DNA from 2 places in the Rothia sp. 11254D007BW genome. Region 2 is predicted to be linked to the other one. Evidence: predicted binding sites of a transcription regulator. Region 2 holds the regulator's gene; the other holds the start of a gene.
What was found. Region 2 encodes LexA, which represses DNA repair genes until DNA is damaged. Its sites were predicted from a motif close to TCGAACANNTGTTCGA; they were not measured.
Positions count from the first base shown of each region.

Region 1: ruvA (Holliday junction branch migration protein RuvA) is a predicted target of LexA. The motif match lies at 6,373-6,388, and genes of this name have one in related genera.

Region 1 is NZ_JBPWPK010000001.1:589,480-601,534, reverse strand. It holds gene ACEE43_RS02790 (RelA/SpoT family protein) at 1-1,208, opposite strand, end outside; gene secF (protein translocase subunit SecF) at 1,342-2,415, opposite strand; gene secD (protein translocase subunit SecD) at 2,408-4,153, opposite strand; gene ACEE43_RS02775 (preprotein translocase subunit YajC) at 4,240-4,587, opposite strand; gene ruvB (Holliday junction branch migration DNA helicase RuvB) at 4,696-5,733, opposite strand; gene ruvA (Holliday junction branch migration protein RuvA) at 5,741-6,358, opposite strand; gene ruvC (crossover junction endodeoxyribonuclease RuvC) at 6,545-7,216, opposite strand; gene ACEE43_RS02755 (YebC/PmpR family DNA-binding transcriptional regulator) at 7,239-7,997, opposite strand; gene ACEE43_RS02750 (type 1 glutamine amidotransferase) at 8,059-8,838, opposite strand; gene ACEE43_RS02745 (MurT ligase domain-containing protein) at 8,838-10,145, opposite strand; gene ACEE43_RS02740 (hypothetical protein) at 10,190-11,167, shown strand; gene ACEE43_RS02735 (HIT family protein) at 11,272-11,829, opposite strand; gene ACEE43_RS02730 (NADH:flavin oxidoreductase/NADH oxidase) at 11,868-12,055, opposite strand, start outside.
Region 2 is NZ_JBPWPK010000001.1:1,153,731-1,165,785, forward strand. It holds gene ACEE43_RS05140 (histidinol-phosphate transaminase) at 1-483, opposite strand, end outside; gene ACEE43_RS05145 (LysM peptidoglycan-binding domain-containing protein) at 559-1,161, opposite strand; gene lexA (transcriptional repressor LexA) at 1,380-2,096, shown strand; gene ACEE43_RS05155 (ATP-dependent DNA helicase) at 2,111-4,147, opposite strand; gene hflX (GTPase HflX) at 4,144-5,748, opposite strand; gene ACEE43_RS05165 (class I SAM-dependent methyltransferase) at 5,836-6,441, shown strand; gene ACEE43_RS05170 (class I SAM-dependent methyltransferase) at 6,418-7,059, opposite strand; gene dapF (diaminopimelate epimerase) at 7,060-8,016, opposite strand; gene miaA (tRNA (adenosine(37)-N6)-dimethylallyltransferase MiaA) at 8,068-9,015, opposite strand; gene miaB (tRNA (N6-isopentenyl adenosine(37)-C2)-methylthiotransferase MiaB) at 9,019-10,533, opposite strand; gene ACEE43_RS05190 (hypothetical protein) at 10,568-11,638, shown strand; gene ACEE43_RS05195 (aromatic amino acid transport family protein) at 11,728-12,055, shown strand, end outside.

The DNA of each region.
Region 1 (12,055 bases), 560 kb from region 2:
GGTGAAAGGTCTACCTTTTCACCGCGGGAGGCAGCCTTATAGCGCCAGTGGGCAGCCACACCGTACTCAGCCTCTTCGTGCATCTTGTAGGTGCGGATCTGGATTTCCAGGGGCAGACCGCCGGGCCCGTGCACCGTCATGTGCAGTGACTGGTAGTGGTTGTGCTTGGGCTGCTTGATGTAGTCCTTGAAGCGCCCAGGAACCGCCATCCACAGGGACATCACGTGCCCCAGGGCGGTGTAGCAATCGTTCTCGTCCTCGACCATGATGCGCACGGCCAGAATATCGTTGATATCGTCGAAGCTCTTACCCTTGGTCTTCATCTTCTGATGAATAGAGTAATAGTGCTTGGGGCGGCCCGTTACAGTGGCCTCAATACCTACCTGGGCCAGGCGATCCTCAATCGTCACGCGGGCCTCGGCCAGGTACTTTTCGAGCTTGGGGGTACGCTCGCCCACCATCCGCACAATCTCGGCGTAGATATCGGGGCTCATAGCGGCAAAGGAGAGGTCTTCCAGCTCCCACTTGATGGTGTTCAAGCCCAGGCGGTGGGCCAGCGGGGCATAAATCTGCAGGGTCTCTTCGGCCTTACGCGCAGCAGAGGCACCGGAGACAAACCGCCAGGTACGGGCATTGTGCAGACGGTCAGCCAGCTTGATGAGCAGCACGCGCACATCCTGCGACATCGAGATAACCAGCTTGCGAATTGTCTCAATGGGGGCGTTATCGCCGTAGCTGACCTTATCAAGCTTGGTCACACCGTCTACCAGGTAGGCGACCTCAGAGCCGAAATCAGCAGTGAGCTGCTCCTGGGTGTACTCGGTATCTTCGACCGTATCGTGCAGCAGACCAGCGACCAGCACGGGGCCGGTAGCACCTATCTCAGCCAGAATGGTCGTCACGGCTACCGGGTGGGTGATGTAGGGGTCCCCGCTCTTGCGCTTCTGCCCCCGGTGGTAGTGGTTCGCGACCTGGAAGGCCCGCTGCAGCACCTCAAGGTCTTCATCGGGGTGGTACTTCTTGACGGTGCGAATCACCGGTGCCAGCACCGGAGAAAAACGAGGGGCGGGGCCCTCTTGCTGCTCACGCCCAAATACCAGGCGGGTTGGCACACGCCCCGAAGCAGACATGACCCGGTGCGACCCGCGAACCGGCCGCTTACCCTCTGCGCGAGAATCCTTCTGGCTGCTCTCTTCTGACCGGCTCATGCCCAATTCCCCCTCAAACTGAAATACTCGTGTGGGACTATCTTAGATTAATTCCACACTGCGCGTAACAAAAACGGGAGCGGACAGTCATCCGCTCCCGTTTCTAGGGCAAAAGGCCTAGCTGTAAGCCCCTCTAGCTTTCAAGGTTAACCGGATGAACTGTCACGCTCACCGGCGCTGACGGCTGAGCGGCGGCGTCCGCATGCTCTTCATCCTCTGTTACCTGACCCTGGCGGGTGCGGCGGACCATATCAGTATGCTCACGCACGCCCTTCTCACCCAGGCGCAGGGCAGCGTAGGCGGGAGCCGCCACAAAGAGCGTTCCCAGGGTGCCGATGATGATACCGACAAAGAGGGCTAGGGAGAGGTCCTTGAGGGTACCGGCCCCCAGGAGCAAGGCGCCGATAAAGAGAATCGAGCCCACCGGCAAAATACCCACAATCGAGGTATTAATAGAGCGCACCAGGGTCTGATTGACCGCCAGATTCACCTGCTCAGCAAAGGTAGTATCGCGACGTTTTTCAAGCCCCTCGGTGTTCTCGCGAATCTTATCGAAGACCACCACCGTGTCATAGAGCGAGTAGCTCAACACGGTCAGGAAGCCGATAATCGCACTGGGGGTAATCTCAAAACCAATGAGAGCGTATAGACCTACCGTGGTCACGATGGTGAAAACCAGACCAGCAATGGCTGAGACCGACATCTTCCAGGTGCGGAAGTAGAGGGCCATACCAATCATCACCAGCAGGATAAACCACACCAGACCCACCAGGGCCTGCTGGGTCACCCCTGCGCCCCAGGTGGGGCCCACGAAGGACGACGTCACCTGATCAGCGCCCACACCGTAGGCGGTCTGCAGGGCCTGGCCCACTGCCAGAGTCTCATCGTCCGTCAGCTCACTCATTTGAGCGCGCACGGTACCCGCAGCGATATTGGTGACGCGCACGTCCGTCGCCTCGGGGGCGGCGTCAGCAATTGCCTGCTGGCCAATCGTAATGTCGGTGTTGGTCACCTGCGACACGGTGAACTCAGAACCACCTCGGAACTCAATGCCCAGATTGAAGCCTCCACGCACCACCGGCACCAGGGCCGCCAACACCACAAGGACCAGGGCAACCGTCAGCCACAGGCGACGCTTAGGCACAAACCCAAACGACCGCTGACCAGAATGCAGTTCATTACCGAACTGAGCGAGTTTATTAGCCACGGCGGGCCTCCTCTGTAGTGGTGGGATCTGCGGCAGGCAGGGGCTCCACATCAGCACTCCCCTGTGCCGCTTCAGCTTCAGCCGCCTCAGCGGCCAGGCGCTCGCGGCGCTTCCGCTCAGCTAGGGATAGGGTGCCTTCAGCTTCTTCGGGAGTGCGGACGCGCCCCGCACCCCGGTAGAGCGGGGTGGAGCCGAGGGCTACCGGGTCCATGCCCGAGAAGCGTCCGCCGTTGCGGAAGTAGTCCTTGCGGCCCAGCAGAACCATGAGCGGGTGGATGAAGAGGAAGGTGATAATCAGGTCTGAAACGGCGGTGAGACCCAGGGTGAAGGCAAAGCCGCGTACGTTACCAACAGAGGCGAAGTAGAGCACTACAGCGGCCAGCAGGTTCACGGCCTTGGAGGCCATGATGGTGCGCTTGGCGCGCAGCCAACCGTGGTCGATAGCGGCAGGAATGGTGCGGCCGGCACGAATCTCATCGCGAATACGTTCAAAGTAGACGATAAAGGAGTCTGCCATCAGACCAATGGACACAATCAGACCGGCCACGCCCGCCAGAGACAGGCGGTAGTTCATCAAGTGGCCCAGCAGCACAATCACCCCGTAGGAGAGCAGACCAGCCACAATAATCGAGGTGATATTGACCAGGCCCACCAGACGGTACTGGAAGAGGGAGTAGACAAACACCAGTAGCAGACCGATTAGACCGGCAATCAGACCCATCTTTAGCTGGTCAGCACCCAGGGTTGCAGAAATCTGCTGTTCTGACTGGATAGTGAAACTAATGGGCAGGGCACCGTACTTGAGCTGCTCAGCCAGGTTTGCGGCGTCCTGCTCGGTGAAGTTACCGGTAATTTGGGGCTGGCCGTTGGTAATGACCGCCTGGGTGACAGGGGATGAGAGCACCTGGCCATCCAGCATGATGGCGAAACGGGCGCGGGGGTCGGACGCGTTAGTGCCGCGAATAGCGTTCAGGCGGGTGGTGACGTCCTTAAAGGTCTGGGTAGCAGCCTCGTTGAAAACGATATTCACACCCCACTGGCCGGTCGCGTAACCGGTTGAGCTAGCCACCTGGGAGTAGGAGGCTGTATCGATATCGGTACCCTCAATTTCGATGGGGCCCAGGATGTACTTTTCACTTCCGTCTGAGGCACAGGCGACAATGGCGGAGTTGGGGTCCTGGTTAGAGGTATCGACGTTGGCTGGCACGGTGCAGTCCAGCTGCTCGTACTGGCGCCAGAGGTCGCCTGTCACCCAGTTGTAGTCGGATCCGTCGGTGGGTTCAGCCGTCGGCGAGGGTAGGGCGTCCTCGGCAGCGGCAGCGTCCGCCGCAACCGCCTGCGGGGTGCCAGCGTTAATAACCGCGCGGAAGCTCATTTGCGCCGAGGTCTGAATCAGATCGCGGGTTTCTGAGCTCAAGGTACCGGGCACAGAAACAACGACGTTCTGGCCCGACTGGGTGGTCACTTCAGCTTCTGCCACGCCCGCGCCGTCGACGCGCTGGCGGATAATTTCAACAGCCTGGTCGAGCTGTTCAGCAGTAATGGCCTCGCCCGAGGAGTCGTTGACCTCGGGTGACAGGATGAGCTGGGTACCGCCAGAGAGGTCTAGGGCCAGCTTGGGCAGCCAGCTGCCCCCGGAAAAGGTGGTGCCGAAGATTCCTCCGGCGAGTAAGAGCAGCACCAGGGCCATTGAGGCGAGTGCCCCTCTGGCTTTGGTAACGTTGGATGGTTGAGCCATCGGTGCCCCTTCAGGTGAGTGGGTTCGTGAAACGTGAAAAAGCGCGCCACCTCTGAATCTAGAGGTAGCGCACCCTAAGCTGTGGTTTAGTTTTTAGGATCGTCTGCGACTTCACCCTGGATGACAGGACGCTCGGCGTCGGCTACCGTCGCGGCAGCGGTGTCTTCCTCGATGCTGGTGACGGTCATGAGGTGAACCTTAGCCACGGTGCCCGGAGCAATTTCCAGGTGGGCGGTATTGGCTTCCTTGTCGATAGAGACAACAGAGCCGTAGAGACCAAAGTTAGTCATGACCTGGGTGCCGGGCACCATGGCGTCCTGACGTTCCTTAATCTGCTGCTGGGCCTTCTTGGCGCGGCGTGCCGGTAGCACGATGAGCACCAGCATCATGATGCCCAGAAGTAGGAGCATAAACAGGGGTGAGCCTGACTGCACGAGAATCCCTCTTAACGTAGTTGGTGGGGGTGAACAAACTAAGTCCCCATTCTATGCCAAGTTCCTTGCAGTTGGCTGGTTACCCCCTGATATTACAGGGGCGGACGGCTAGGGCAGCTCGGGTGCCTCTAGCCCCAGGTGCTCCCAGGCAGCCGGCAGGGCAACTCGCCCGCGGGGGGTTCGCCCGATCAGGCCCTCGCGTACCAGGTAGGGCTCGGCAACGGTCTCAACGGTTTCGGTCTCTTCGCCCACCGCAATAGCTAGGGTGGAGAGGCCCACCGGTCCCCCGCCGAACTTGGTAATCAGAGCTTCAAGCACCGCACGGTCTAGGCGGTCCAGGCCGCGCTCATCGACCTCGTACATGTTGAGGGCTGTTGCTGCCGCTGAGGCCTCGATACGGTCGATGCCGTTGACCAGAGCCCAGTCGCGCACGCGACGCAACAGGCGGTTGGCGATACGGGGTGTGCCCCGGGACCGACCCGCAATCTCTGCAAAACCCTCGGGGCTAATGTTGAGTTCCATCAGGCCAGCAGACCGGCGGATCACGCTCTCTAGCTCGGTGACCGAGTAGAACTCCAGATGGCCAGTAAAGCCGAAGCGGTCACGCAGGGGCCCGGGCAGCAGACCCGCACGGGTGGTTGCCCCCACCAGGGTAAAGGGCGGCAGCTCCAGGGGAATAGAGGTTGCCCCCGCCCCCTTGCCCACCACGATATCCACACGGAAATCTTCCATGGCCATGTAGAGCATCTCTTCAGCCGGGCGGCTCATACGGTGAATTTCATCAAGAAAGAGCACCTCACCAGGAGTAAGAGAGGAAAGAATCGCAGCCAGGTCACCCGAATGCTGAATAGCCGGCCCGGAGGTAATACGCAGGGGCGCATCCATCTCAGCAGCAATAATCATAGCCAGGGTGGTCTTACCCAGGCCGGGAGGGCCCGACAGGAGCACATGGTCGGCCGAGCGTCCGCGCATCTTCGACGCCTCAAGCACCAGCGACAGCTGCTGACGCACGCGCTGCTGCCCCACAAAGTCATCAAGAGACTTGGGGCGCAGAGCCGCCTCAATCATTTTTTCTTCTGGCTCTTCATCCATCGAAACCAGGCGCTGGCCGGGAATCTGGCCATCGGCGTGAGGGAACTGACTCATACTCTACCTATCGCCCCACCGTATTCTGGTTGCCCAGCGAAGCCAGCACCGCCCGTAGCGCTTCGGCAACACCCATGGTTTCAGCCTTCGGGTTGTGCTCGATGAAAGACTCAATGGCGCTCACGGCGTCCCGCTCGTTCCAGCCCAGGCTGGTCAGGGCATCCTGTACCTGGGGCTTCCAGCTCACACCCTGGCCGATAGGCAGCTGGTCGGTAGCGCCGTCCGCCAAAATCAGCTTGCCAGCAAGCTCAAGGACGATGCGGCGCGCCCCCTTAGGGCCAATGCCGGGAACCTTAGTGAAAGCCTTATCGTCACCGGTTGCTACAGCACGCTCAACCTCAGCCGGGGTATGCACGCCCAACACGGCCAGGGCAATGCGCGGGCCGATACCCGACACCGACAGCATCATGTCAAAGACCTCACGCTCAGCAGGCTCAGCAAAGCCGTAGAGGGTCATGGAGTCCTCACGCACAATCATGGTGGTCAGAACCGTAGCCTTCTCCCCCAGGCGCAGCTGCGAAGCTGTACGGGCATTGAGATGCACCAGCATGCCAAAACCGTTAACGTCGATAACAGCGGTCTCCAACCCCAGATGGGTCACGGTACCGGTCAGTGAGCTAATCATGAAACCAATTCTATTCGAATATATGTACTAATACAAGAAGCGTGCGTCTTGTATGTTACGGGCAAGCGGCGGACTCACGCTCGCTGCCGACCCTCTCACGCGACTCGCTGCGCTCGTTCCGCGATTCACGCCAGCCCCGAGCCAGCAGCTTCGCTGTGAGTCCGCCGCTTACCCAACAGCCCTGCCCTATCTTCGTGCCCTTGCCTCCGCCTCTATCCAAGCCCGCTGGGCGGGGGTGAGCTGGGCGCTGCGGCGCGCTGCCGCCGGGTTGGAGCCCTGGTGGGTCTGGGTGGTGGCTGCCATGTTGATGCCGGAGCCAATGCCCCCGCCGCGCCAGCCGTGGCAGATAGCAAGGGCGAGGGCGTCCGCTGCGTCCGCCGGTTTGGGCATGGCGTCAAGCCCCAAAATGCGGGTAACCATGCGCCCCACCGATGCTTTATCGGCGCGTCCGGAGCCCGTCACCGCGGCCTTCACCTCTGAGGGGGTGTGGAAGTGTACCGGCACGCCGCGTGCAGCGGCAGCCGCAATTACCACGCCGGAGGCATGGGCAGTACCAATCACGGTATTGACCTGTTCCTGGGCAAAAACTCGCTCAATTGCCAGGGCGTCGGGCTGGTAGGTGTCGAGCCAGGCCTCGGCAGCGCGCAGAATCTTGAGGATGCGGGCGTCCAGACTCTCCGAAGCGGCGGTACCTGCTACTCCCACGTTGACGAAGTGGGCCTTGCGGTTGGCCGTCATATCGACCAAACCGAAACCGCACCTGGTGAGGCCCGGGTCAACCCCCAGAATGCGGGCAGCGCCCGGAACTCGCGGGGCGGGTTCCGGGCGCTGGTGTGAGGTGCCGTGAGCCGGGGCCACGCGCTCCTCCTTTCCCTGCTGGTTACTCAGCTTCGAGCTCGGCCATGACGGCTTCGCTGATGTCTGCGTTGGAGTAGACGTTCTGTACGTCGTCCAGTTCTTCGATGGCGTCAGCGAGCTTAAGGAACTTCTTAGCACCTTCGGCGTCGAGGTCTACCTGCATGGTGGGGCGGAAGACCGGGTCGTCGTTGTTGTACTCGAGCTCAGCCTCTTCCAGAGCCTTACGGATAGCGGGCAGGTCGGTTGCCTCGGAGACAACGGTGAAGATCTCGCCTTCGTCGATGACTTCCTCTGCGCCGGCGTCGAGCACTGCCATGAGGACGTCGTCCTCGGTCAGACCCTCGGTCTTAGCAACTTCGGCAACGCCCTTGCGCTCGAAAAGGAAGGCTACAGAGCCGGAGTCTGCCATGGTGCCGCCGTTGCGGGTGACGGCGGTGCGAACCTCGGCAGCTGCACGGTTGCGGTTGTCGGTCAGACACTCGATGTAGAGGGCGGTACCCTGGGGGCCACGGGCCTCGTACATGATTTCGGTGTAGTCAACGGCTTCACCAGTCAGGCCGGCGCCGCGCTTGATTGCGCGCTCAACGTTGTCGTTGGGAACCGAGTTCTTCTTGGCCTTTGAGACTGCAAGGTCGAGGGCGGGGTTACCTGCCGGGTCGGGGCCACCCATACGAGCTGCAACTTCAATTGCCTTGATGTACTTAGCGAAGGCCTTGGCGCGCTTGGCGTCAATTGCTGCCTTCTTGTGCTTGGTTGTGGCCCATTTGGAGTGACCTGACATGATTCTCCTTATTCGTCTGGTGCGCCTGCACGCGGGCAGGCGCGATGTACCTCGTACTATTCTAGCGCGGACGGGCGGACGCTGAGGCCCGTGCCTTTTCCACAAGGGTGTCGTCGATGACGACGGGGGTGAATTCGCCGTACTTCTTGATTGCTGCCTGCTTGATGAGGAAGTCCGAGATGGCGGGGTTCTTGGGCAGCAGGGAGCCGTGCAGGTAGGTTCCGATGACGTTGTGGACGCGGGCGCCCTCGCCGGAATCTTCCTTGTTGTTGCCCTCGCCCTTGGTGACGGTGGCCAGGGGCTTGGTGTCGCCGGAGAGATAGGTAAGCCCCGAGTGGTTTTCGAACCCAATGATGGTGCCGAACTCTTCAGATTCCTCAACGATGTTGCCGATCAGGCGTTCTTCGCCGCCGACGGTTTTAGCGTCAAAGACGCGAATACCGTTGAGGGTGACGCCGCCTACGGTTTTGAACTCTCTACCGAAGAGCTGGTAAAGACCACAGATAACCAGCATGGGGGTGCCGTCTTCTGCCAGCATACGCAGGGTTTCAGCGTTGGCGAGCAGGTCGTCCTGAATCACGGACTGGCCTGAATCCTGGCCACCGCCGCCTACAAAGATATCGCCATCGAGCGGGAATTCATCACCGGGGTTGTAGTCAACGATTTCGGTGGTGAAACCGTGGGCCTGGGCCCGGCGGGAGAGCGACAGGGTGTTGCCCCAGTCCCCGTAGATGTTCATGTCTTTGGGGTAGAGCTGCACAATTTTGAGGCTCTTGTTGTTGCCGGTCTGGGTGATAATCTGCTCGCCCACTTCGACCGGTGCGTTCTCAAAATCGCTCATTAGATTTCCTCCACATCGGTGATTTTTGCCAGTTCCTTACGGATTGCCAGCATGGCGGTGTAGGTGCAGAAGATCCGCATGGGGCGTCCGTCTGACTTGACGATAAAGGTGGCCAGGGCTTCTTCTAGGTTCTCGTTGATGTTCTCGACATAGACATCGTCATGCTCCAGGCGCAGAGCCATATCGTAGGCGCGTACGCCCGATACCATGGTGACACCCCCCTGAACCAAGGAGTGGAAGTCTACGTCCCAGAGCCAGGAGACGTCACGGCCGTCGGCGTAGGCGTCGTTGATGGTAATCATGGTGGCGTAGTCTTTGGCGTCGGCAGAGGCCAGCGACAGGCGGAAACCGCTGGGGTTTTTGACCAGCAGCAGCTGGAGGGTTTGGCCGTTAACGGTGAGGGTTTCACCGCGACCGAAAGCCGGCGCGATATGTTCAAGTTCAGCTAGAAGTTTAGTCTCGTTGAGGGCCTCTCCCATGACCTCGCGAGTCAGGGCCATTGCCGCAGCGGCGTTGAAGATGTTGTAGACGCCGTAAAGGTTAATAGTGCCCGCCAGCTCCTTACCGGCAACATCGAAGGTGGCGGCGGTTCCCTTGAAGTCCTTGAGCAGGACGGACGCCGCCGGCAGCTCGGGCGCCAAAAGACCGGCGTCCGCGCGGTCAGCACCCTCGGGGCTGGTGCGCAGGTCGTCATCGGACGGGAACAGGGCACGGAGCTTCTCAGACAGGCCGAAGTAGCTCACCCGGGTGCCGGGCTGAATATTCTCAGCAAGAGAACGAATACGCGGGTCTTCTCGGTTGAGCACCACGGTGCCCGTCGTGGCACCGGCAACCGTAGCCAGCATACGGCGGGTCGTATCAATCTCACCGAAGCGATCTAGCTGATCACGCAGGACGTTGAGCAGCAGCGCGTAATTGGGCTTGACCTTGCGGACAAAGTGCACCGCGTGAGCCTCGTCCAACTCAAGTACCGCGATGTCAGCGTCCAGCTTACCCGTTAGGTTCATCTCACCCAGCAGAGCAGCAGCCACACCCCGCACGAAGTTCGACCCGGTGCGGTTGGTAAAGACCTTCAGGCCCTGGGCTTCCAGCAGCTGCACCACCATCTTGGTAGTGGTCGTCTTACCGTTCGTACCCGAAACAACGACGACACCGCGCGGCAGCTTAGCCAGCTCCTCCGCCACAAAATTAGGGTGCAACTTCTCCATGACCAAGCCCGGGAAGGCAGAGCCGCCCCCGCGCAACTTGGTCGCATAACGAATGCCTTGGCCAACAAGGCGAACAACAGGTCGTGACATGGTGACTATCTTACCGGGTTTGTGTATGCTTCGAACCTGTAATGACTACTTCCATGAACCAGCTTGTACCCTTCCCCGAATTTATCTGGCGTGACATCACCTGGCGCGACAGGGCTCCCTACCTTAAAATTGAGCCTCTTCTTGATGGTCAACCTAGCGGTGAGATTGAAACTATCGCCATAACCCCGGGTAGCTTCCTCGGCCTTAGCGCCATCCCAGCGGACGTCCGCGGCACCGGCACCTACTGCAGCGGTTACTCACAGGCCAACGTCGATAGCGTTGGCTTTCATCTGGAGCCCTGCCCCACCCACACCATCATCACCAAGGGCAAGCAGTGCGACTCCTGTTTCGCCCGCGACGAATTCGCGCCTATTCACCGCATCCACCTGGGTTCTCGAATGAACGAGGCAGCCCTAGCCTACGTCAATCTCGAACACTACCTCTACATCGCAACCTTCCCCGACGGCACTTCCAAGGTTGGCACCGCCTCCCTGCACTCCAACCCCCGCCGTCTCGACGACCAGGCCGTCGCCGCAGCTACTTTCGTTGCCCGGGCAGACACCGGCATCATTGTGCGCCAGCTCGAAGACCTGGTCTCGCACGAGGCCAACCTCACCCAGTTCAAACGGGCCTCCACCAAATACAAGGCCTGGGTCGACCCCGCCAGCACAGAGCGCCTCAAATCTGAACATTACATGGCCGTAGAAAACGCCACCTGGGCGCTCGAAGACGCCCACGACACCATCGACGGTTTCGACATCACCGCAGACCGCTGGGTGCCGTCCGTCGCGATGAGCCGGGCCTACGCGTCCTTACGCGCTGAAAACCCCGAGCCGCTCACCGGCTACCCCACCCTCACCGAAGGCACCCACGGCTTCTACATCACCGGTGGAACCGGGAAGTTCCTCACAGCCCACTTCGGCGACCCCGACCAGACCTTCTTCATCAACACCGCAGAACTCTCCAACAGAGCCTGCCGCCAACACGGGGAACTCACTCCCCCGGCGTCCGTGCAGGAATCGCTGTTCTAGGAAGGCGGTGGGTAAGCCAATAAGCCCGCTGGCACGGGGCTGGCGTGAATGATATCGAGCGCCCCAGCGCGAGATATCAGAGGGTCGGCGGGCGGTTGGCTTACCTACTGCCCTCGACTATCCCAGGCATCGCTGAGCAGTTCCCGGATCTCGTCCAGGGTCTGTGTGACCGTCTTAGTGCCAGCCACGATGGGCAGGAAGTTCGTGTCGCCGCTCCAGCGGGGCACAATGTGCTGATGCAGATGGGCGGCGACCCCTGCCCCGCCGACTTTGCCCTGGTTCATGCCGATATTGAAGCCGGCTGCGTGGCTCACCTCCCGCAGGATTCCCATAGCTTTCTGGGTGAGGGCAGCAATTTCGGCGGTTTCCTCCAGTGTTGCATCGTCATAGTTCGGAATGTGCCGATAGGGGCAAACCAGCAGGTGCCCGGGGTTATAGGGGTAGAGGTTGAGAATGACGTAGGCATGTTCACCGCGGTGCACAATCAGCGATTCAGTGTCGTCATGGTCAGGGGCGTCGCAGAAGGGGCAGGTGTTCTCGGTGTAGTCTTTCTGCCCACCTTTCACATAGGCGCGGCGGTGGGGCGTCCAGAGCCGCTGGAAGGCATCGGGCACACCGGGTAGCTCGAAATCGTCGGTGGTGTAGTCGGGAATTTCTACCATACCCCTCAGTTTATCCCGAGGGGCAGGTAGGACGCCGCCTAGCGCCGGGTACCCCAGGCCCGGAGGTACTGGGCGGGCACGTAGTCGATATCTACCTTAAGCTCATCTGCCCAGTGCAGGGCGAAGGCGGGGTTACGCAGAGCCTCCCGGCCCACCAGCACCACATCAGCCTGCCCCGACCCCACAATAAACTCAGCCAGACGCGGTGAGTTAATCATGCCAACAG
Region 2 (12,055 bases):
AGAAGGCTTGTGCTCTTCAATCTGTTCAACTGCTGAAGCTGCGGTGAGGGAGTAGTCGGCTGCGCGGGTACCCGCGATGAAAGCGGTATTGGTGCCGTCTGCCAGCAGGGGGTACATAGAGTAGGTGGGCACGAAGCTCATGACCGAGCGCCCGGGGCCTCCAAAGACCTGCATGAGTTGCTGGAGAATCTCATTGGAGCCGTTAGCTGCCCAGATGTTTTCGGGGGTCAGACCGTGCCCCAGGTAGTCTGCGAGTTCCGCTCTGAGGGTATCGAACTCGCGGTCGGGGTAGCGATTCAGGGTTACGGCGGCCTCTGCTACATCGCGCGTGATGGCATCGATAACTTCTTGCGGCATGGGGTGGGTGTTCTCGTTAACGTTGAGGGTTACCGGAACATCAATCATGGGTGCGCCGTAGGGTGAACGGCCCCGCAAATCTTCGCGCAGGGGCAGGGCTTCGAGTGCTGTGGTAGTTTCGGTCACTCCCCTAGTGTAGCGACCTAGCCCCGTACGCTGCATTCTTGTTTCGCAGTCTGGCATAGGGTACCGCTCTTTTTCTTACTGTGACTGAGTGTAGACAGGCACCTCAAGAACCTGACCGGGAACCAGCTGTGCGCTGGTGAGGTCGTTAATCTGCATGATGCGATTGATGACATCGCGATTATCTTCACCGGGTGCCACATCTGCTGCGATGGTCCAGAGAGTATCGCCGTGCACAACGGTGACCGTTTGGCTAGCCGGAACGACAGGTTCAACAGTGGCACTCTTGGCTTCGCCGGGTGCAAGGAAAGTCAGGGCACCGAGAACCACAAGAGCCACGAGGGTGAGTAGGGGCAGACCCCTAAAAACCAGGCGCCCCCGGCGGGTCAGACGGATTTTCCCACGCCCCGTCTTCGCTTTCTGAGGCGGTTCTACTACCGCGCTAGGCCGCTGAGCCGGGGTAGAAGCAGCAGGGTGGGAAGACAGATTCCGTAGGGGAGCTACAGGTGCGGGACGCGCAGACACAGGTGCCGCAAAACGAATGCGGTACTGGGGTTGCCGCAGTGCCCCGGCCGATGCGGGCACCTGCGGGTGCTGACGGACGGTAAAAGTAGCAGCCTGATCAAGGGGCTTCTTCAAAGAAGTACGAGCCATAAACTCGGGCAAGGCGATGGTGCTCATAAGTCTTTCTCCTGATTCACGCTCAAACATTCAACCAATAGTCGAATCTTTGTTCTAAAAATTCTTCGTATCTATGTTCTATCAGAAAAATCGAACATAGTCGAGAAAAATTAGAACAAATGTTTGAATAACCTGTTTGCTTGACATAGTCTTAGAAGACCACTTGATAGTGAACACCGGGTGGCTGACATTTTAAGAACCAACAGAGACGAGATACCGTGAGCGAACGAACTCCGCAGACTCCGGCAAGCCCGCCCCACAAGGGCTCTCGCCCCCTCACTGCCCGCCAGAAAAAAATTTTGAGCGCCATTTCCAGCGCTATTGATGAGCACGGCTACCCGCCGTCTATGCGTGAAATCGGTGACCTTGTTGGTCTCGCTTCACTCTCATCTGTTACCCATCAGCTCTCTCGCCTCGAAGAGATGGGCTATATTAGGCGCGACCCCAAGCGTCCTCGCGCCATTGAGGTTCTCACCGGCGAGACCTCCCCCGAAGAAGTAAAGCCTGAAACCAGCGTCATCACGCTGCCGATTGTGCCTACCTTCGCGCAGACCGACGATAACCTCGCTACTGTTCCCCTGGTGGGCCGTATTGCTGCGGGCTCACCCATTGCCGCTGAGCAGGCAATTGAAGACGTCATGACGCTCCCCCGCCAGCTCGTAGGTCAGGGCGACCTCTTTATGCTGCGAGTCAAGGGCGACTCCATGGTCGATGCTGCGATTTGCGACGGCGACTGGGTCGTAGTGCGTGCCCAGAACACCGCCCAGAACGGTGACATCGTCGCGGCCCTGCTCGACGACGAGGCCACCGTTAAGACCTTCCGCCAGCGCGATGGTCACACCTGGCTACTGCCCCAGAACACCCAGTACGAGCCCATCCTGGGCGATAAAGCCACCATCATGGGTAAGGTCGTCTCCGTACTGCGCAGTCTCTAAGACCTAGTCTCTCACTAGTCGATTGACTGTTTGAGGCGCTCGAGCGCTCCCAGTACAACGTCCTTGCGGGTTGTTGTCCAGAAGGGCGGAAGGGACTTCACCAGGTAGGAACCGTAGCGCTGAGTAGCGATGCGGGAGTCAAGGACGGCCACAACTCCCCTGTCACCGACCGATCGCACCAGGCGGCCAGCACCCTGGGCCATGCGCACCGCCGCGTGGTAGGCAGAAACAGCCATAAAGCCATTACCGCCAGCAGCTGCTACCGCCCGGGTGCGAGCCTGCGACAGCGGATCGTCGGGGCGGGGGAAGGGAATGCGGTCCATCATGACCAGGCGGCAGGAGTCGCCAGGAACGTCCACGCCCTGCCAGAGACTCATGGTGCCGAAAAGACAGGAATCGGTGTCCTCGGTGAACTCCTGCACCAGGGCGCGCAGAGACGACTCCCCCTGCAGAAGAATGTTCAGGTCGGTGCGTTCCCGCACGTACTCGGCAGCCAGCTCGGCCCCGCGCTTAGAGGAAAAGAGCCCCAGTGCGCCGCCACCCGAGGCAGTCACGAGCTCAACGATACGGTCCAGCTGCTCTACCGAAACTCCCCTCCCAGGTTTAGGCAGGTCAGAGGCTAGATACAGCACGCCCTGCTTGGGGTAGTTAAAGGGTGAGCCCACGTCGATACCGTCCCAGCGCGGAGCGTCCTTACCCATCAGCCCCAGAGCACCAGCAGCGGCATCAAAACTTTCTCCCACCGTCAGCGTCGCAGATGTCAGCACCACGGTGCGGTTTTCGAAAAGCCCCTCTCGCAGGTAACCGGCAACCGAGATAGGTGCGATGTTCAGGGTGGCGGGGTCATCGTCAGCTGCCGCCACATACCCCCTACCGGGCTCCCAAGAGCCGGTACGAGAAACCCAGATGACCTGATAAAGCGGGTCAGCGGTCAACATCTTCTCGGAGGTTTCGTGTACTTCGGTCAGGGCCGCACGGGCCATCTGACGTCCGGCGTCGCCGTCCTTATCCCCGCCCTTGGTGTCGGTCAGGGCCTGGCGGGCAGCATCGCGCACCCGCTCCATAGCAGCTGCCACCCGGTCGGGTAGTCCCTTGGGCATCATCTCAGCAGGCACCCCGTTGAGTGAGTCATCGAGGGCGAGCGCTGCCTGCTCCAGTGCCTTATGATCAGCATCCGTATGGCGTTTGAGGCTGCGGGCAACCTTGGTAATAGCGGCCGGTGATAGTGCCCCGGTGACGGCACCGGTGACGCGGTCAGCCAGTTCGTGGGCCTCGTCGATGATGGCGATGTCGTGGTCGGGTAGCACCGCAGCGCCCTCAAAGGCGTTGATAGCGAGAAGGGCGTGGTTGGTAATGACGATATCTGATTCAGCTGCTCTGGTTCGGGCCATCTCGCTGAAACATTCTTCGACCAGGGGGCATTTTTTGCCCAGGCATTCTGAGGCTGTGACGGCTACCTGCCGCCATGCCTTATCGCTTACGCCTGGTAGCAGCTCGTCGCGGTCGCCGGTGTCGGTGGTTTGTGCCCATTCGCGAAGGCGCACAACCTCTTCCCCCAGTTTTCCGGCGGGGCCGGTGGCGCCGGTAGTGGCATCTATATCGAAAAGGGCGTCGCCGTCGTCCTCGGGGTAGCCACCTTCCAGCTTGTGCAGGCAGACGTAGTTGTTGCGGCCCTTGAGGATAGCGACGTCGGTTTCGTGCTCGGGTTCATCGCCCAGGGATTCCAGCAGGCGCGGAATATCGCGATTAACAATCTGCGATTGCAGGGCCAGGGTTGCGGTAGCCACCACGATAGGTTTTTCTGCTGTTTGGGCAGCGTGAATGGCGGGCACCAGGTAGCCCAGGGACTTACCGGTGCCGGTGCCAGCCTGCACCAGCAGGTGTTTTTCGGTATCGAGGGCGCGGGCTACGTGGGCTGCCATGGTGCGCTGGCCGTCGCGCTTCTGGCCGCCGGAGCGCTCCACGACGGTGTCGAGGAGCTGTAGGACGGGCTTAGCTCCGGGCAGGGTCTCTAGCTCCTGCCCGGTGGGTGCGGTGACGTGGTCGTTCATGCGCGCTGGGTCTCTACTGCCCCTGATGCGATAGCTTCGTCGATTTCAGGTTGCAGTACCTCAAGGAGGTCTTCTTCGAGTACGTACTCAGCAAGGTCAGAGGCTACCTCTTCGCGGACCAGGGCCTGCACATAGGTGCCGTCAGAGACAAAGGCAGTGCGCAGAATCTCGGCGTCCCACTCGTGCAGACGGGACACCACGCCACCTGCTGAGAAGGGTACCAGTAGGTTGAGCTCAATCGAGGGGCGGGGAATGGTGTCCGCAATCTTCTGCTGTAGTTCCTCGATACCCTCACCGGTGCGGGCGGAGACCACAACGTGGTTGGGTTCCTTCTGCCGCAGACGCTCAATGACGAAGGGGTCGGCCGCATCTGCCTTGTTGAGCACGATGATTTCGGGGATGTTTTGGGCATCGACCTCGGTAATAACCTGGCGGACGGAGTGGATCTGCCCCTCGGGGTCGGGGTGGGAGACGTCCACAACGTGCACGATGACGTCGGCGTCCGATACCTCTTCTAGGGTAGAGCGGAAGGCCTCCACCAGCTGGGTGGGGAGGGCGCGCACAAAGCCGACGGTGTCAGAGAGGGTGTAGCCTACGCCGTCCGGAGTCTGGGCCTTGCGCACGGTGGGGTCGAGGGTCGCAAAGAGGGCGTTCTCGACCAGCACGCCGGCGTCGGTGAGGCGGTTGAGCAGGGAGGACTTACCGGCGTTGGTGTAACCGGCAATAGCTACGGACGGCACCCGGTTACGCTTGCGGTTCAGGCGCTTGGTTTCACGGGCAGGAGCCATGGCCGCAATCTCTCGCTTGAGCTTGGCCATGCGGGCGCGTAGGCGGCGGCGGTCCATTTCAATTTTGGTTTCACCGGGGCCGCGGGAACCAATGCCTTCACCACCGGCGGCACGGCCACCAGCCTGACGGGACAGGGAGGCACCCCAGCCGCGCAGGCGCGGCAGCATGTATTCGAGCTGGGCCAGCTCAACCTGGGCCTTACCTTCACGCGACTTAGCGTGCTGCGCGAAGATATCGAGAATCAGGGTGGTTCGGTCAATGACCTTGACCTTGACGATATCTTCAATGGCTCGGCGCTGGGAGGGGGCTAGCTCGGCGTCCACAATCACGGTATCGGCGCCGGACGCCTCAACGATATCTTTGAGTTCCAGCACCTTGCCGGAGCCCAGGTAGGTACCCGGGTCGGGCTTCAGACGACGCTGCACCAGGCCGTCCAGAACCTCAGAACCGGCGGTCTCAGCCAGAGCCGCCAGCTCACGCAGGGAATTCTCGGCTTCTTCCAGAGTGCCCTCTGACCAGACGCCTGCCAGCACAACGCGTTCTAGGCGCAGCTGGCGGTATTCGACCTCGGTAACGTCGTCAAGCTCGGTTGATAGACCGGCTACACGGCGCAGTGCCCGACGCTCTTCGAGATCTACCTGGTCACCGTCGTATTCGGAATGTTCACGCTGGTTATCTGAGAGTTCGCGGGCCCTCTCATCGAGCACACTACCGTTGCCCTGTGCCCGCCCCAGCACGCGGTCTACTGTATGTCTCAGCTGTTCATCTGAGGGAAGTTTGGGGTCATTGCTGGGGGTTGAAGTCTCGGTCATAGTACCTTTCGAGGTGGGTTGAGGCGTCCTTCTATTCTAGCTTTTCCGGGGCGGTAAGGGCAGGGGCTTAGCGTAGAATGAACGTCTATGAGTAGCGCGCACTATTTTTCTGAAAACCCCACCGGCGATTTTTCGCCCCAGCCTGTGACTGTTGAGCTGGGCGGACGCCGGGTGCAGGTTCTGACCGCTTCCGGCATCTTTAGCCCGGGTGGGGTTGATAAGGGAACCCGTATTCTCCTCGATGAGGCCCCCGCCCCGCAGGGGGCGCGTATGCTCGATATCGGGTGCGGGTGGGGCCCGATTACCCTGACCCTGGCGATGGCAGCGCCCGATGCTGAGGTCTACGGGGTCGAGGTGAACTCCCGTTCTGCCCAGCTCACCGAGATGAACGCTGAGCGCCTGGGTCTCACCAACGTGACGGTAGCTGCCCCCGATGCCCTCGATGAGTCGCTGACCTTCGATACCATCTGGTCCAACCCGCCTATTCGGGTAGGTAAGGACGTGCTACACGGCATCATGCACACCTGGCTCCCCCGCCTGGCTCCCGGCGGCACCGCCTACCTGGTCGTGCAGAAAAACCTGGGCTCAGACTCCCTACAGAAGTGGCTGGCTGAGACTTTCCCCGACCTAGACGTAGCCCGCTACGCTACCTCGAAGGGCTTCCGCATCCTAGAGGTGCACCGCCCGGCGTAGCACCATCGCGGCATCTGGAATGGTTGCGGGCTCACCCTCGGGTGAGGTGATATCCCGAATCCATTCTTCGGCCAGTACGATTTCAATATCATCCCGGCCCTGGGTAAGAGCTCGGGCCTCTTCTGCTGCCTTGACCATGCGGGCCTTGTGTTTACGGGCGTCCTCGGGGTCAGCGAAGGAGGGAGCGCCTGCGTGCGCTACCGATATGAGCTCCCCACCGGGTTTCAGCAGATCCAGGGCCGCTGCAAGCAGGGGCAGGCGGTCAAAGTCAGCGTAAGACTGCAAGAAGCTAGTGACAATCAGGTCAAAACGCTGGTCGGTAGACCAGTCGGTGAGATCAGCGTCGATAAAGCTGGCCTCCAACCCCTCGGCTGCCGCGCGGGCGCGAGCGCGCCCTACCGCGACGTCCGAAATATCGATGCCGGTAGCCTGCCAGCCGCGGGCTGCCAGCCAGAGCACGTCCCCGCCTTCGCCGCAGCCAAGGTCAAGGACGGAGCCGGGAGCGCGGTCTCCAATCAGAGTAACGAGTGAGGCGTTGGGCTTGTCCGACCACATCTGTTCCCGCTCTGAGTAAATCTCGTTCCAGAGTTCCCGAGAATTTTCTAGGTTTTCAGTCATTTAGCCCAGCAGTACCTTACCGGTCATAGCGGCAGGGCCTGCCAGGACGACGTGTTCGAGGTTGTCGGGGCCCAGCACGAAGGTGACGGCGAGGGTTCCACCGGGTACACGGACCAGCCACTCGTCGGGGGCGTCCTCGCCACCCCAGAAGCGGGTAGCGGCAGCGGCGGCGCAAGCGCCGGTACCGCAGGAGAGGGTTTCGCCGACGCCGCGTTCGTGCACGCGCATGCGAATTGAGCCGATGTTTTCGGTGGCGGGGTCGCCGTCCTCTGCTGAGATTTCTTCGGGGACGACGAACTCTACGTTGGTGCCTTCAGGCGGGTTGGGTGAAACCTTGGGGGCCTCGTGCAGGTTCAGCCCATCAAGCTTGCCGTCGGTACCCAGCATGACGACGGTGTGGGGGTTGCCCATGGTGATGGAAAGAGCGCCGCGCGGGGTGCGCAAGCCCTTGGCGGTAACCTGGGCGTCGGTGCCGTTGTCGCGGGCCATATCGCCGTTGATGAAGCCCCAGGGTCCCATGTCGATGGCGTAGCCGTCCTCAGTGCGCCCTACAGCCTTAATACCGGCGCGGGTGGCAATCAGCAGGCGTCCGCCCTCTTCAAGCTCAACCAGTTTTTCGGCCAGCAGGTAGTCAACGAAGGCGCGCACGCCGTTGCCGCACATCTCGGCAATGGAGCCGTCTCCATTGCGGTAGTCCATGAACCAGATAGCTTCGGGGGCCTCTTCTAGCAGGTGGGAGGCAAAGTCCAGGTGTTCGGTCTTGACCGCGCGAATAAAGCCGTCGGCCCCGATGCCGAAGTGGCGGTCGGTCACCTTGGCGATCAGCTCAGCTGGCAGGTCTAGCTTAGCTTCGGGATCGGTCACAAAGATAAAGTCGTTACCGGTTGCCTGGCCCTTGGTCAGGGTCTTGCCGGTCAAATCGCCCCAGACGGGGGTTTCTACGGTGTGGGTTGCCACGGGTTTTGCCTTTCCGTTGTGGGGCGCTTTTCTTACTTAGTCTAGTGGCTGTTAGTCGGTGATAAGAGCCAGGGCTTCATCCAGCAGAGTGGGGCTAGACCAGTCCAGCCAGTGCACCCGGTGGTCTGCCCTGAACCAGGTAAGCTGACGGCGGGCGAACTGGCGGGTGGCGGTGACGGTATCTTCAACTGCCTGGGCGACAGAATATTCCTCACCGGCAGGCAGCAAGCCGCGGGAGGCGTCCAGAACCTTGAGAAATTCCCGGTAGCCGATGGCGGCCGGGGCCGTTTTGCCCCGGCGCAGTCCCCTGGCTTCGAGGGCTTCTACCTCGGCCAGCAGCCCGGCTTCTTCCATGGCAACGACCCTCTGGTGCAGCCGCTGGTGCAGCCGGGCACGGTCACCGTTGAGACCAATTTGCAGGGCAGGCTGGTGGTAGGTGCGGGTGGGCATGAAGGACGAGAAGGGGCGACCGGTCACCTCAAAGACCTCCAGAGCGCGCACCAGGCGGCGGTCGTCCTTCACCCGCTCAGCTGATTCGGGGTCAACCGCGCGCAGGCGCTGAAGCAGGGGGCCGGGGCCGGACGCCGCTAGCTCAGCTTCCAGCCGAGCCCGCACCGCCGGGTCGGTTTCGGGAAATTCCAGAACGTCCAGGGCCGCACGCACATACAGACCGGATCCACCGACCAGAATCGGGTAGTTCCCGCGAGCGCGGATCTCGTCAAAGATAGCTCTAGCCTGAGCCTGGAAGGTAGCGACCGAGGCTTCCTCCGTGACATCGAGGGTGTCAAGCAGGTGGTGGGGAACCCCCCGCATTTCTTCGGCAGTGACCTTGGCGGTGCCGATATCCATACCCCGGTAGAACTGCATGGAATCGGCGTTGACGCACTCCCCTCCCAAAGCCCGTGCCAGCTCGATAGCGAGGGCGCTTTTACCTGAGCCGGTGGGGCCCACCACGGCGATGATGGGCAGGGAGCTGCTGGCGGCGTCCTTCTCTGTCATGGGTTAGAGGGCGGGCTTGAAGGTGGGGAAGCCCAGGGAAACCGGGGTGCCGGGAACCTGGGTGGTACCGGTACCGCAGGAGTCGGCCTGGGCACGGTCCCAGGCGTCACCGGCGCGGGAGCGGCGTACCGAGTACTGGTCAGCGGTGGGGTCAGAAATCAGGTGGAAGGAACCAGCCTCGGTGATGGGCAGGGTGACCAGGTCGCCGGGGCGGGGCACCTCGCAGCCTTCGGGCACAGTAAAGTGCACCAGGCGCTGGTCGCGGGCCCGGCCCGACAGGCGGCCGGTCTCCTCGGCCTTGCGGCCAGATTCTGCGGTCACCATCAGCTCAACGGTCTTACCCAGCTGCTTACGGTTTTCTTCACCGGCAATGCGGTCCTGTAGGGCGATCAGGCGCTCGTAGCGCTCCTGCACCACAGCCTTGGGCACCTGGTTGGGCATGGTCGCTGCCGGAGTACCGGGGCGAATCGAGTACTGGAAGGTAAAAGCGGACGAGAAACGCGACTCTTCGACCACGCGCAGGGTCTCCTGGAAGTCCTCTTCGGTTTCGCCGGGGAAGCCGACGATAATGTCGGTGGTGATGACGGCATCGGGGATGCGCTCGCGCACCTTCTCCAGAATGCCCAGGAACTTCTTGGAGCGGTAGGAGCGCTTCATATCTTTGAGCACCTTGTCAGAGCCGGACTGCAGGGGCATGTGAAGCACGGGCATGACATTGGGCGTCTCGGCCATGGCGTCAATGACGTCGTCGGTGAACATGGCCGGGTGGGGGGAGGTAAAACGGACGCGCTCCAGACCCTCGATCTCGCCGCAGGCTCGCAGCAGCTTCGAAAATGCCTGGCGGTCGCCAAAACCCACACCGTAGGAGTTGACGTTCTGGCCCAGCAGGGTCACTTCGATAGCGCCGTCGTCAACCAGGGCCTGCACTTCTGCCAGGATTTCGCCGGGGCGGCGGTCTTCTTCCTTACCGCGCAGAGAGGGCACGATGCAGAAGGTGCAGGTGTTGTTGCAGCCCACCGAGATAGAGACCCAGCCGGAGTACACGTGGTCGCGTTTGGTCGGCAGGGTGGAGGGGAAAACCTCCAGGGCCTCCAGCAGCTCAGCCTGAGCCTCGTTGTTATGACGGGCGCGCTCAAGCAGGGTGGGCAGGGAGCCGATGTTGTGGGTACCGAACACCACGTCGACCCAGGGGGCCTTCTTCAGAATGACGTCCTGGTCTTTCTGCGCCAGGCAGCCACCTACGGCAATCTGCATGCCCTCGTTCTCACGCTTGACCGGGGCGAGCTGACCCAGGTTACCGTAGAGCTTGTTATCGGCGTTTTCGCGCACGGCACAGGTGTTGAAAACGACCAGGTCGGGGGTGGTTCCCTCTTCTGCGGGCACGTAGCCTGATGCTTCGAGCAGGCCGCTCATGCGCTCTGAATCGTGTACGTTCATCTGGCAGCCGAAGGTACGCACCTCGTAGGTGCGGGTCTTGGGTGCTGCCACGGGCTTGTCGGTGTTCACGTCAATACTCACCCGTACAGTCTACTAGGTTGCTATTCTGGGCTCTATGCCGGTTCGCCCTTCTCCCTCATTCTTTGCATCACGTGCCGCCCAGGCTGCGAGTGCCTACTCCCCTAGCGCGGTGGAGCAGCCCGTCGATTCCCCCGCTTTTTTGCGTCTGCTGGCCGGGCTTTTAGAGCGGTCTGTGGAACTGACCGGCGTTCAGGTTACTGATGCCGAGGTTCTGTCGAGCGGGATGCGGTCGGTGGTGGTTCGGGTGCGGGGTCATCGCGGGGCGAGCTGTGTGCTCAAGTATTTTCGCCGCAAGGACTCAGCCCGCAACTCTGGCGGTTTTGGCTACCTGCGCGAAAAACACGGCCTTGCTGCCCTGGAGCAGGTCGCACCGGGGCTTTACCCCCGCCTATTGGCTGCCGACGACGATGCCCGTCTGCTGATTCTTGAGGACGTCACCTGCGGCGCCTCATCCGCTATCAGCTTGGGTGAGCTTCTGCTGTCGTCCGGGGCGGACGCCGCACCCCCGCAGGCCCTGGACGCTTGGGTAGATACCTGGGCTAGCATTCTGGGCTCTCCCGCCCAGGCTGCCGCCCAGGCATCTTTTGCCGCTGAGCTTGCGAGCGCTGACACGCGGGCGTCCGCACCAGGGTCCCTGCCCTCACCCCAGCTTGCCTTCAAGGGCCTGCACCTGTTGGTCGAGAGGGAAGGTGTGCCCGTGGGGTCGGTTGAGTTCACGCAGATGGAGCAGGCCGTGGAGGGCATTATCTACCCGGCGCCGAGTGAGAGGGTGCTGTCGTCCGGCGATTTTTCTCCGGCCAATCTGCTGCAGCAGGCGGCCCCTGGGTCGGGGGTTCGCGGTATCGACGCTGAGGGCACCTGCTGGCACCACTGGGCGTTACCGGTGGCTGAGCTCCTGCTGGGCTTCCCGTCCTGGCCTGAGGGGCCACTACCGCAAGCAGTATTAAGCAGCCTGACCTGGCACACAAAAACCCAAGAATTCTACGAGCGAGTCTCACCCCAGCCCCAGGCAGCTTTTGATCACGATCAGCACGTGGCTTCGGCGGTTCTCACCCTCCAAGCAATCTTAACGGAACAAACTGTCGGGCATAAGCAGTCACAATAGCTCTTATTTTGCCCCGCCGGGAGTACTATCTACTTCAGTACCTCACACTGTACGCACCCTTCTTATGTTCCCCTACCCTAAGGATTTCCATGTCCTCGTCCGCTCCGTCAGGGTCAGTCGCTTATCAGCGCCCTGCCCCAACCCTCAGTGTCCTCCAAGGCATCGCCCTCATCTTCGGCACCAATATTGGCGCGGGCATCCTCAGCCTGCCCTACGCCGCCCGCAACGGTGGTTTCCTGGCGCTCGCCATTGCCCTCACCATTGCTGGTTTGCTGACTACCTTCTCTATGATGTACATCGCCGAGGTTTCTCAGCGCACCAAAGAACCACTACAGCTCTCAGGCCTAGCAGAAAAGTACCTGGGTCAGGCCGGCCGCTGGGTCATCTTCGCTGCTATCATGGTCAACTCCATCGGTG